Regions from separate parts of the Herbaspirillum seropedicae genome, predicted to be linked through region 2. Evidence: predicted binding sites of a transcription regulator. Region 2 holds the regulator's gene; each other region holds the start of a gene.

Region 1 (4,337 bases), 180 kb from region 2:
CGACGCTCCCCTGCCCATCCCGCGCCAGCACCTGGCCGATGAGCAGGCGGCGCTGCTGGAGTCGCTCTCCGACGAATTCACCATCGACACACTGATGGACAGCGACGAAAACCTCAGTTTCGCCCGCCCTGGCGTGGGCATGGACGTGCTCTCCAAGCTGCGGCGCGGCAACTGGGTGATCCAGGCCCAGCTCGACCTGCACGGCTACCGGCGCGACCAGGCCCGCGAGGCGCTGGGTGAATTCCTGCGCCAGTCGCGTCGGCGCGGATTGCGCTGCGTGCGGGTGATCCATGGCAAGGGCCTGGGCTCGGTCAACAAGGAGCCGGTACTCAAGCACAAGGTGCGCAACTGGCTGGCCCAGAAGGATGAAGTCATGGCCTTCTGCCAGGCCCGCGCGGCCGACGGTGGCGCGGGGGCGCTGGTAGTGCTGCTCAAGTCCAGCGAGCGGGCCTGACCGAACCGCCATCGGCCACCGGCAAGCTGCGCATCAGAACAGATCCATCTGCCCGTCCGACCTGGCTGGCTGCCGCGGCGCTTGGGGCGCCCACTGCGGCCGCTTGAAGCAGCTCGCATCCAGCGTAGCAAACGCCCGGTTGCGATGATGGATGCCCAGGCGGCGGCTGGCTTTCTCGAAGCGCTGCTGCAACAGGTCGGCCCACACGCCCGTACCACGCATGCGGGTGGCGAAATCGGCGTCGTAATCCTTGCCGCCGCGCATGTCCTGGATGCGATTCATCACCCGCGCCGCCCGGTCGGGGAAATGCGCCTGCAGCCATTGCCGGAATAGCGGGCTGACCTCCCACGGCAACCTCAGCACGATATAACCCGCCTGGCGTGCGCCCGCCTCTACCGCCGCCTCCATCACCCGCTCCAGATCAGGTTCGGTCACGAAGGGAATCACCGGCGCAATCGACACGCTCACCGGGATGCCCGCCTCGGCTAGGGTGCGGATCACCCGCAAGCGCCGCGCCGGGCTGGCCGCGCGCGGCTCCAGCGTGCGGGCGATGGCGGGATCGAGCGTGGTGATGGTGACGGCCACGATGGCCTGGTCCTTGGCGGCCATGGCGGCCAGCAAGTCGATGTCGCGCTCGATCAGGGCGGACTTGGTGATCATGGCAACCGGGTTTTCGCAATCGTGCAGGATCTGCAGAATGCGCCGGGTCAGCTGGCGTTCGCGCTCGATGGGCTGATAAGCGTCGGTATTGATGCCCACGGTGATGGTGTCGGGCTGGTAGGAGGGCTTGGCCAGCTCGCGCAACAAGAGCTCGGGCGCATTGGTCTTGGCCACCAGCCGGCTTTCGAAGTCCAGGCCTGGCGAAAGCCCCAGGTAGCTGTGCGATGGACGGGCAAAACAGTAGATGCAGCCATGTTCGCAGCCCCGGTAGGGATTCAGGGACAGCGAGAACGGCAGGTCCGGCGAAGTATTGCGGCTGATGATGGACTTGGCGGTTTCTTCGGTGACGATGGTCTTCAGGCGCGCCGGCTCCTCGTCCTGCTCAAGCGCGGCAGCACCCTCTCCCTCGGCCCAGCGCATGGGCTGCCAGCCATCATCGAACTCTTCCCGGCTCACCGATTCATAGCGCCCCCGCAGGTTGGTGACCGCACCCCGGCCCTTCTGGGCTACCTGGCTGCGATGGATGAAGGTCGCAGGCGTGAGGGTAGGATCGTCCTCTGCCGTGGGCGCTGGCTGGGTCGGGAAAGGCTGGGCGATGCCCTGTGGAAATTTGGGGAAGGAGGCCACCGGAAGCTCAACAATACTGTATTTATATACAGTATTCTGCCTTCACTTGGACGGCCCTGCAAATGCTGTTTCAATTTGTCCGGCTGCCGCATTAATCGGTTATGCTAGTTCACCCTCAGCTTCCCAACAGAGAAGAAAGTCACCACAAGGGGGAACAAGGACCGCCAGAGGTCCCAAGGAGACAAGGATGCAATACCAGGCAAACCGGCCCAGCGCCGGTGCATTGCTGGGCACCTCGCCGCTTGTGCAGGCCAGCACCGATGGCGTGCCGGATCTGCAGGCCATCGAGCGCTCTCACCAGCGCAGCTCGTCCTACGGCATCATGCGCGGCCAGCGGCCCGACCTCGACTCGCTCTCGCGCGCCGACCTGGCGCAGACCCTCGAAGCCAACCAGACCCTCTCCGGCCACGCCCGCCCGGTCATGGAAACCCTCTACGACCAGATCCGCAATACCCACAGCATGGTGATCCTGTCGGATGCAGAAGGCACCATCCTGCATACCCTCGGCGACAGCGATTTCCTGGCCAAGGCCGATCGCGTCGCCCTTGGGCCGGGAGGGCGCTGGTCCGAGCAACTGCGCGGCACCAACGCCATCGGCACAGCGCTGTTCGAGCAGAAGCCCACTACCGTACACGCCCAGCAGCATTACCTGGACGCCAATCGCTTCCTGACCTGCTCGGCCGCCCCCATCTTCGACCATCGCGGCCAGGTGCTGGGGGTGCTGGATGTCTCGGGTGAATGCGGCAGTTTCCACAAGCACACCATGGCGCTGGTGCGCATGTCGGCGCAGATGATCGAGAATCACCTGCTGGCCGGCAGCTTTCCTGATTGCATCACCCTGCATTTCCACAGCCGCGCCGAATTCGTCGGCACGCTGGTCGAAGGCATCGTCAGCTTCACGCCGGGCGGTCGCTTCCTGGCGGCCAATCGCAGCGCGCAGTTCCAGCTGGGCCTGACCCTGGCGGCGTTGCAATCGCATACCTTCGCTTCACTGTTCGGGGTGCCGCTGTCGCTGCTGTTCGAGCATCATCGCAAGGCCGCCCCGGGCCTGCTGGAGCTGTGCCTGCACAATGGCATCCGCATCCATGGCCGCGCCGAATTGCGCCTGCGCGACCAGCATTTCCAGGCCGCGCGCGAGGCCGTCATCGATGCGCCCGGCCTGCTCCCGCCTGCGCCCAATACCACCACCCCGCCGCCGTCGCCGCCCCAACAGCGCGCGCGCCACCAACGGCGACCGGACCTGCAGGCGCTCGATACCGGGGACGTACGCATGAGCGCCATCATTGCCAAGCTGCGCCGGGTGATCGACCGCGACATCCCCATCCTCATCACCGGCGAGACCGGCACCGGCAAGGAATGGCTGGCGCAAGCCATCCATGGCGACAGTGCACGCTTTGGCGCCCGCCAGAACCGCGCAGGCGCGGCCCCCTTCGTCGCAGTGAACTGCTCGGCCATCCCGGAAAACCTGATCGAAGCCGAACTGTTCGGCTATGAAGACGGCGCTTTCACTGGCGCACGGCGCAAGGGTGCGCTGGGCAAGATCGCCCAGGCGCACGGCGGCACCCTGTTCCTGGATGAGATCGGCGACATGCCCCTGGCCCTGCAAGGCCGGCTGCTGCGCGTGCTGCAGGAACGCGCCGTGACGCCGCTGGGCAGCCAGCGCGTCATCCCGGTGGATTTCGCACTGGTCTGCGCGACCAATCAGCCGCTGCGCGAGATGGCCGCGCGCCATGCCTTCCGCGAAGATCTGTACTACCGCATCAATGGCTTGCAGGTGAAGCTGCCGGCGCTACGGGACCGCAGCGACCTCCCCCAGCTGATCGAACGCATCCTGGAAGACGAAGGCGGCCCCCACGCGCCGCGCTTCGACGCGCAAGCACAGGCGCTGCTGCTGGCCAGCCACTGGCCCGGCAACCTGCGCCAGCTGGCCAACCTGGTCCGCACGTCGCTGGCCATGGCCGAAGGCGAAGAGGCCATCGGTCCGCATCACCTGCCCGATGATTTCCTGGAAGAGGCAGGCGCACCCGGTGCGCTACACGACGGCATGCACACCATGCACGCCGTGCGCAGCGATTGCCTGTCCATCCAGGACAATGAATGGGCCGCGATCGAACGGGCCCTGCGCACCCACGCCGGCAATGTCAGCGCCGCCGCCAAGGCCCTGGGCGTGTCGCGCAATACCATCTACCGGCGCCTCAAGTCACGCGGGCACTGAGCGGGGCCAGGGCGTCATACTCCTCATCGGTAAACAGCCGCGAGCGCGTCAGGAAGCGCTTGCCGCTGCCGTTCTCCAACGAGAACATGCCGCCATTGCCATTGACCACGTCAATGATCAGTTGCGTGTGCTTCCAGTACTCGAACTGGTCAGCGCCGATGTAGAACGGCACCCCATCGATGTCGCCAAGATAGACATCGGTATCGCCCAGGGTGAAATCACCCTCGGGATAGCACATCGGTGCGCTGCCATCGCAGCAGCCGCCGGACTGGAAAAAGATCAGCGCGCCATGCCGCGTCTTCAACTGTCGCAACAGATCCACGGTAGCGTCGGTGGCGGTGACGCGGGGTAAGGCTGTCATCGGCATCCTCCTGCCTCAAT
Region 2 (4,337 bases):
CAGCAAACAGGCGTATTACGCTTGCTCGCCCTTGACTGCGATGGTGACATCGACCACCACGTCGGTGTGCAGAGCCACCGACACGGGGTGTTCGCCAACGATCTTCAGCGGGCCGTTGGGCAGACGCACTTGCGCCTTTTCCACGGCGAAGCCCTTCTTGCCCAGGGCTTCAGCGATGTCGAAGTTGGTCACCGAACCGAACAGACGACCGTCAACGCCGGCCTTCTGCGAAACTTCAACGGTAGCGCCGGCCAGCTTTTCGCCTTGGGCTTGGGCAGCGGCCAGCTTCTCGGCAGCAGCCTTTTCCAGTTCAGCGCGCTTGGCTTCGAATTCAGCGATGGCTGCATCGGTAGCGCGGCGGGCCTTGCGTTGCGGGATCAGGAAGTTGCGTGCGAAACCGTCCTTGACGCGCACGACATCACCCAGACCGCCGAGATTCACGATTTTTTCCAACAGAATGACTTGCATGTTTTTCTCCTATTTCTCGGCGCAGATTACGCGTTGTGCAGATCGGTGTACGGCAGCAGGGCCAGGTAACGCGCGCGCTTGATGGCGGTGTCAACTTGACGCTGGTAGTGGGCCTTGGTACCGGTCAGGCGTGCCGGCATGATCTTGCCGTTTTCCTGGACGAAGTCCTTCAGGGTGTCCACGTCCTTGTAATCGACCTGTTCAACGCCAGCGGCGGTGAAACGGCAGAATTTCTTGCGCTTGAACAGCGGGTTTTGCTGTTGACGCTTGTTTTTCAGCTTGCTTTTATCGAACTTTTTACCGAATGCCATGGTTGGCTCCTGTATCTAAAAATTGGGTAAGGTCTGTTTGGCTACCTTGCGCCGCTCAATCCGGCGCGACCGGGCCAAAATCAACGATATGAAACACGACGCTCTTGCTGTTGCGATTCCTGCGGGCCAGAAAGCCGGTGAACCGGAAGATTTCACCCAGTGCCGCCCTGTTGAGCGCACCCGAGATTTCCCCCGCTGCCAGCGCCGCGATCTCGAATTCGACCTGACGCTTCATGCCAGCTTCCACCTGTTCCGACTGATGCTGCAACCTGGCAGTGACAATCGGTATACCGGCCGGCGTATAACGTAGGACATCACGTTCGGCCAGGCTGGCGATGACTTGAAACTGGTTCACTCTCCGCGATGTTCGCAGCGCTTAAGCTGCCGGAGCTTCGGTACGGCTCTTGGCCGCGTCTTCCTTCTGCACTGCCTTCAGGATGGGGGAAGGACCGGTTTCGGCCTTCTTCATCTTGACGGTCAGGTGGCGCAGGACGGCGTCGTTGAACTTGAAGCCGGTTTCGATTTCAGCCAGCGTTTCGCTGTCGACTTCGATGTTCAGGCAGACGTAGTGAGCCTTGGCCAGCTTCTGGATCTGGTAGGCCAGTTGACGACGACCCCAATCTTCGACACGGTGGACCTTGCCGCCGCGGGTGGTGACGATGCCCTTGTAACGCTCGATCATCGCCGGCACTTGCTCGCTTTGGTCCGGGTGGACGATAAATACGATTTCATAATGACGCATGTAGACTCCTTATGGACTTATTGAAGACGCCCACCCCGGCGTCAAGACGGGTGTGGGAAGAGGAAAACCCAAGATCATACAAGCTTTTGGATAGAACAGCAATCATCGGCAGGTCCGACCGACGCCTGGCAGAGACAAATCACCTTCATTGAAGGACAAGAAGACGCAGGAAGGCGCTGGGCGCAGGAAGAGAGCGATCCCCTCACCATTTTCAACCCCTCTATATATAGAGGGCCAGCTGCCCATCTATCCATAAGTGAACATAAGTGAAGAAAAACCGCAAAAGCCGCTTTTTCGACCGCTGGAAATGCATGTTGCCGTTGACACAAGGATTGCACCTGTATAAAAATACAGACTGTTCATCCACACAGCCTTCCCCGAGAGAAAGGCCCTTCCATGCTCAAACTGACCGCGCGCCAGGAACAAATCCTGAACCTGATCAAGAACGCCATCGAGAACACCGGCTTCCCTCCCACGCGCGCCGAGATTGCCGCAGAGCTGGGCTTTCGCTCTGCCAATGCTGCCGAAGAGCACCTGCAGGCCCTGGCGCGCAAGGGCGCCATCGAGATCTCGCCCGGCACCTCGCGCGGCATCCGCCTGCGCGAACCGGGCGGCCAGGCTGCCAGCCGCCAGATGGCGCTGCCCCACCCGGCCCTGATGCAACTGAGCCTGCCGCTGATCGGGCGCGTGGCCGCAGGCTCCCCCATCCTGGCACAGGAACACGTGGAAAAGACCTACCAGGTCGACCCAGCCATGTTCTCCGGCAAGCCGGACTATCTGCTCAAGGTACGCGGCATGTCCATGCGCGACGCCGGCATCCTCGATGGCGACCTGCTGGCCGTGCGCAAGACCGACCAGGCCCGCAATGGCCAGATCGTCGTGGCCCGGCTGGCTGACGAAGTCACGGTCAAGCGCTACCAGAAGACCGGCTCGGTGATCACCCTCTTCCCCGAAAATCCCGACTTCAAACCCATCATCGTCAAGCCCAACGAAGAACAGTTCGCCCTGGAAGGCCTGGCCGTAGGGCTCATGCGCAGCTGGAACTAGGCGCCAGGGGCCGCCACCGCGCCGCAGAAAGCTCTGCACTGCGGCCCGGAAGCACCCGTTCATGCAAAACCTTCGTCTAAAACGAAGGTTTTTTGCTTTCTGTTTTCCTCTTCGCCTGGACTTCGGCGCGCATATCATCCCTGCTGGAAAGCTATATCCGGTGCAACTACAGCACCCAACCACAAGGACCCCCTTCGATGTCGACGCGCAAGAACAGCAACAAGCACGGCAAGCCGGCCACCCCGCCGCCCAAGCATCCCCTGCAAGACCTGCTCGACGTGCGCAAGGCGCTTGACCTGCTGGATAGCCGCAAGACCGACGAAGCCAAGGCGTTATGCATGGCGGTCCTGTCGCGCAATCCCACGCTGGTGTTCGCCAATCATGCGCGCGGACTGGTGGCCATGCACGAAGGCAAGTTCGCCGACGCCGAAGCCTATCTGCGCAAGGCCATCGAAGCCGATCCGGAAAACGCCGAATACATGAGCAACCTGGCCGGCACGGTGCTGAGCCAGGATCGCATCGACGAAGCCATCGCCCTCTACGAACACGCCATCCGCATCGACCGGGACCACCGCGCCTCGCGCATAGGCCTGGCCAATGCGCTGCACGAGAAGAACGACCCGGAAGCCTCGGTCGCCTACTTCGAGGACGCCGTCAAGCGCGAACCCAATGCGCCCGGCCCCCTCTCCCACCTCGGCCGCGCCCTGATCGAATGCAAACGCTACAACGAAGCCGTGGCTGTGATCCTGAAGTCGCTGGAACTGCAGATCAGTTTCGCGCCGTCCCATACCGCCCTGGGCGAGGCCTTCCATGCCATGGAGATGTACAAGGAAGCCATCGAGTCCCACAAGACGGCCATCCTGCTCGATCCGCAGGATACCTATGCGCACAACAAGATTGCCGATTCCTACCTGAAGCTGAACCGGATCGACGAGGCCCACGAACACCTGTTGCGCGTCATCGAAATCGCCCCCAAGGATCCCAATGCCTACGTCAAGCTGGGATCGAGCTATTTCTCCACCAGTGACCGTTTTGACGATGCCATGCGCATGTTCAACAAGGCGCTGGAGGTGGATTCCAAACACGCCCTCACCTACAACAACATCGGCGCCATCCAGCACGATCACGGTGACCTCGAAGACGCCATCGGCAACTTCCGCAAGGCACTGGAACTGCGCCCCAACTATCCCACAGCCAGGCACAATATCGCCCTGAGCCTGCTGCTGCAGGGTCACCTCAAGGAAGGCTGGGAGTGCCATGAGAGCCGCCTGGTGACGCGCGAACGCTCGCACGTCTACCGCCTGATCCATAAATTGTTCGACTTGATCCCGAAGTGGGACGGCAAGTCCTCCCTGGCGGGCAAGTACATCCTGCTGATGCACGAACAAGGTTTCGGCGACAGCATCCAGTTCCTGCGCTACGTGCGCATGGTGCTGGACCAGGGCGCACGCGTGGCGCTGCACGTCAAGAATCCGCTGTACCGCCTGTTCCAGTCCTATTCCCCAGAGGTGACGCTGGTCCGCGAAAGCGATCCGCTGCCGCCCTGCGACTGCGCCTACGTGCTCATGAGCCTACCCTACGCCATGGGCACCGATACCGTGGACGACATCCCCAGCGTGCCCGGCGGCTACCTGTCAGCCGATCCCATCCTCAAGAGCAGCTGGGGCGAGAAGATCCGGCAGTTGAGCCAGTCCCCCGAGAAGCTGCGCGTGGGTGTGGTCTGGGGTGGCAACCCGGAACACGGCAACGACCGCCACCGCTCCATTGCC
Region 3 (4,337 bases), 1.9 Mb from region 2:
GCCGGCGCTGAAGGCGGCCGGGCCGCCGGTTTCCACGCCGCTGCTGCGCAGCTCTTCCATGAAATTGCGGGTGCTGAGGTGATGGCCGATGTTCTGGGCCGTATAGAGTTCGCCGCGCGGATTGAGCGCCAGCGCGCCCTTGGCCACCACCTCGGCGGCCAGCGGGATATCGGCGGTGACAACCAGATCGCCGGACGCGACCAGGCGGGCGATCTCGCGGTCGGCGACGTCAAAGCCGGCGGGCACCACCATGGACTTGATGTAGCGCGAAGGCGGCGTGCGCAAGGGCCGGTTGGCTACCAGCGTGACGGTGATCGTGGTGCGGTCGGCCACCCGGAACAGCATGTCCTTGATGACGCCCGGACAGGCGTCGGCATCGACCCAGATCGCCATCAGCGCAACAGGTCCCGGCTCAGACGAAGGAGACGGTCAGGCCCGGCAGGGTCACGCCGGAGAAGGCCGTGGTCCAGGTCTGGCCCGGCTCGATGGGACAGGCGTCGGTCCAGGTGCCGGTGGTGATGATCTCGCCGGCCTGCAGCTTGCGGAAGCGGGTCTGCTTCTGCAGCAGCTGGTGCAGGTGCCACAGGGCATGCAGGGGGCTGTCCATCTCGTCATTGCAGAAACCGGCGGCGCGCAGGACGCTGGCGGACTCGGTGCTGCAGGACAGGGACACGCTGGCGCTGGCCAGGATCTGCGGCAGGTGATGCCGGCTGGCCGAGGACAGCACATGCGGCTCGCCCACGATCAAGGTGCCATGCAGGCCGAAGGCGGCAATCGAGTCGGCTACAGTGAATTCCCATTTCGGGAAGGGGCAGACCACGATCTCGAAACCGTGCGCCATCCATTCCAGGCAGTCGGCCAGTTCTTCCAGCGAGGCATTCGGTGCCGGCGTCTTGCCCAGCTTGAAGACGATCTCCGGTTCGATGCGCGGTTGCACCGCGCCGGTCAGCGACTGCAGGCCGTGATTGTCTTCGGCGAAGCGCACGGTGGTATCGTACATCGGCGCCCAGGTCGGGATGCGGGCATCATCGATGATGCCGTAGCGTTCCCAGTTCTTGCGCACCACAAAACCGATCTTGCGGCCAATGGGCTGCTCGCCCTGGGCCACGCGGATGTTGCGGATGTTGTGGGCGATCTCGTAGGCGTCTTCTACCGACAGCGGTTCGGACTCGGAAATGCGCGGGATGACCTTGGACTGGGCGCGGGCATCCAGCAACTGATGCGCGTATCGAAGGGCTTGGCTCGACATTAGCATGGAGGGCTCACATCGAAAGATAGTGAATAGCTATCCATTGTCGATGACGATTAGTTTTTGCACAAGCAAAAACTCGCTTTTATACGAGATCTGACAAAAATTTCATCAGTCTATGCGGCACTGTGCGGCGCTGTTGTTCAGCTACCGGGAAAGGCTTGGACAGCAGGCGCCGACCGGCTTCAGCCACCCCATAGGTCGCCATTGGGGCTGGTGCGCGGCGCCGTCACGCCGAAGTGCTGGTAGGCCGCGCCGGTGGCGATACGGCCACGGGGGGTGCGCTGCAGGTAGCCTTGCTGGATCAGGTAGGGTTCCAGCACGTCTTCGATGGTGTCGCGTTCTTCACCGATGGCTGCGGCCAGGTTGTCCAGCCCGACCGGGCCGCCGCCGAACTTGAACAGCACTGCCTCCAGGAGCTTGCGGTCCATCAGGTCGAAACCGACCGGGTCCACATCCAGCATCACGAGGGCGGCATCGGCCATCTCGCGGGTGATGCGGCCCTGGCCCTTGACCTCGGCATAGTCGCGCACGCGGCGTAGCAGGCGGTTGGCGATACGCGGGGTGCCACGGCTGCGGCGGGCGATTTCCAGCGCGCCGTCCTCGACGATGGGGGCATTCAACAGCCCGGCGCTGCGGGTGACGATGCGGGCCAGCTCGGGCGGGGTGTAGAACTCCAGCCGGGCGACGATGCCGAAGCGGTCGCGCAGCGGGTTGGTCAACATGCCGGCGCGGGTGGTGGCGCCCACCAGGGTGAAGGGTTGCAGGTCCAGGCGCACCGAACGGGCGGCCGGGCCTTCGCCGATCATGATGTCGATCTGATAATCCTCCAGCGCTGGGTAGAGGATTTCCTCCACCACGGGCGACATGCGGTGGATCTCGTCGATGAAGAGCACATCATTGGCCTCGAGATTGGTGAGCAAGGCGGCCAGGTCGCCGGCGCGCTCCAGCACGGGGCCTGAGGTCTGGCGCAGGTTCACGCCCATCTCGCGGGCGATGATGTGGGCCATGGTGGTCTTGCCCAGGCCGGGCGGGCCGAACAGCAGGGTGTGGTCAAGCGGCTCGCCGCGCTTGCGGGCGGCGGAGATGAAGATTTCCAGCTGGGCGCGCACCTTTTCCTGGCCGACGTATTCGTCCAGCTGCTTGGGCCGCAGGGCGCGCTCGATGGCTTCCTCGTTGGCCGAAGCCGGCGTGGCGGAGATGATGCGCTGTTCGGAGAAATCGTCGGTCTGGATGCTCATGCTCTAATCCTTGTCTGCCCTTTACCTGTGACCTGTGCATCAGCCCTTGGAAAGCGCCTTCAGGGCCAGCTTGATGCCGTCCGAGACGGTACTGTCCTTGGGCACCTGCTTCATGGCCAGGGTCGCTTCCTTGTCCGAATAGCCCAGCGCCAGCAGGGCGTTGAGAATGTCGGCGCTGGCGTCGCTGTGGACCACGCCGGCCACCGCGCCCAGATCGGCGCCGAGCTTGCCCTTCAACTCCAGCAGCAGGCGTTCGGCGGTCTTCTTGCCGATGCCGGGCACACGGGTGAGGCGACCGGCTTCCTGCAGGGTGACGGCCTGGGCCAGGTCGGCCACCGACATGCCCGAGAGGATGGACAGCGCGGTACGCGCGCCCACGCCCGAAATCTTGATCAGCTCCTTGAACGTATTGCGCTCTTCGGCAGTCCCAAACCCGAACAGGATGTGCGCATCCTCGCGGATGGCCAGGTGCGTCAGCAACGTGACCTTCTCGCCCAGGGCCGGCAGGTTGTAGTAGGTGCTCATGGGCACGGCCACTTCATAGCCGACGCCCTGGCAGTCCACCAGCAGGTTGGGGGGAAGTTTTTCGAGAAGAATTCCGGAGAGGCGACCGATCATGGCGTCAGTGGTGTGCGTGAGGTGCAGCTTCTGTGATAATCCCGGGATGATACAGCACTGTTCGGATAAACAGTATCCAAGCCCCCCTCACAGAGAGAAGACAAAGGAAAAACATGGCCGGCAGCGCCTTTTTTGCACTGATTGACGACATCGCCACCGTTCTCGACGATGTTTCCCTGATGACCAAGGTGGCGGCCAAGAAGACCGCCGGCGTGCTGGGCGACGACCTGGCCCTCAATGCCCAGCAGGTCGCCGGCGTGCGCGCCGAGCGCGAATTGCCGGTGGTGTGGGCGGTGGCCAAGGGCTCGCTGAAGAACAAGGCCATCCTGGTGCCCGCCGCCTTGGCCATCAGCGCCTTCATCCCCTGGGCGGTGACGCCGCTGTTGATGCTGGGCGGTGCTTTCCTGTGCTTCGAGGGCTTCGAGAAGCTGGCCCACAAATACCTGCCGCACGACGAAGAGCATCACGAAGTGGCCGCCAGGGCCCCCGAAGACATCGACCCGCTGGTCTACGAGCAGGAAAAGATCAAGGACGCTGTGCGCACCGACTTCATCCTCTCGGCCGAGATCATCGCCATCACGCTGGGCACTGTCGCCGGCGCGTCCCTGCAGCAGCAGATCACGGTGCTGGTGGGCATCGCGCTGATCATGACGGCGGGGGTGTATGGCCTGGTGGCGGGCATCGTCAAGCTCGATGATGGCGGCCTGTACCTGGTGCAGCACGCCAGCGCCAGCGCCTGGGGGCGCATCAAGGCCGGCATCGGTCGCGCCGTGCTGGCGGCCGCGCCGAAGATGATGCGCAGCCTGTCGGTGATCGGCACCATCGCCATGTTCATGGTCGGCGGCGGCATCCTGACGCATGGCCTGCCGTTCGCTCATCACGCCATCGAAGCGGCAGCGGTGGCCGTAGAGGGCGTGGCGGTGATCGGCCCGGTACTGGGCGCGATTGCTCCTGCGGTATTGAATGCGCTCTTTGGCGTGGTCGCCGGGGCGGTGGTGCTGGTGGTGGTGAAGCTGGCGCAGCGCGTGCTGTCGCTCTTCAGGAAGAAGAACTAACCGACCAGACGCCCGCCGCGCATGCGGATGCCCTTGCGCGCCAGCGCCGGGGCCAGTGCGCCGAGGTCGGACAAGACCCCTCCCCCATGCGCGTGGCAGATCGCCACGCCCAGGGCGTCGGCGGCATCGGTGCCGGGCAGCCCGGGCAGCTTGAGCAGCCGCGCCACCATTTCC

What was found. The regulator LexA, encoded in region 2, represses DNA repair genes until DNA is damaged. The targets are predictions, from matches to a motif close to ACTGTATNNNNATACAGT.
Region 1: the regulator LexA is predicted to act here: its motif matches at 1,757-1,774, upstream of ACP92_RS09440 (PA0069 family radical SAM protein).
Region 3: the regulator LexA is predicted to act here: its motif matches at 3,165-3,182, upstream of ruvA (Holliday junction branch migration protein RuvA).

The regions. Positions count from the first base shown of each region.
Region 1 covers NZ_CP011930.1:2,154,038-2,158,374, reverse strand. The annotation lists gene ACP92_RS09445 (Smr/MutS family protein) at 1-454, shown strand, start outside; gene ACP92_RS09440 (PA0069 family radical SAM protein) at 488-1,741, opposite strand; gene ACP92_RS09435 (sigma-54-dependent Fis family transcriptional regulator) at 1,929-3,956, shown strand; gene ACP92_RS09430 (DUF779 domain-containing protein) at 3,937-4,317, opposite strand.
Region 2 covers NZ_CP011930.1:2,332,927-2,337,263, reverse strand. The annotation lists gene rplI (50S ribosomal protein L9) at 16-468, opposite strand; gene rpsR (30S ribosomal protein S18) at 495-779, opposite strand; gene priB (primosomal replication protein N) at 835-1,134, opposite strand; gene rpsF (30S ribosomal protein S6) at 1,156-1,521, opposite strand; gene lexA (transcriptional repressor LexA) at 1,918-2,568, shown strand; gene ACP92_RS10325 (tetratricopeptide repeat protein) at 2,766-4,337, shown strand, end outside.
Region 3 covers NZ_CP011930.1:454,301-458,637, reverse strand. The annotation lists gene ACP92_RS02105 (YaiI/YqxD family protein) at 1-393, opposite strand, end outside; gene ACP92_RS02100 (2-keto-4-pentenoate hydratase) at 413-1,255, opposite strand; gene ruvB (Holliday junction branch migration DNA helicase RuvB) at 1,435-2,490, opposite strand; gene ruvA (Holliday junction branch migration protein RuvA) at 2,530-3,108, opposite strand; gene ACP92_RS02085 (DUF808 domain-containing protein) at 3,222-4,163, shown strand; gene ruvC (crossover junction endodeoxyribonuclease RuvC) at 4,160-4,337, opposite strand, start outside.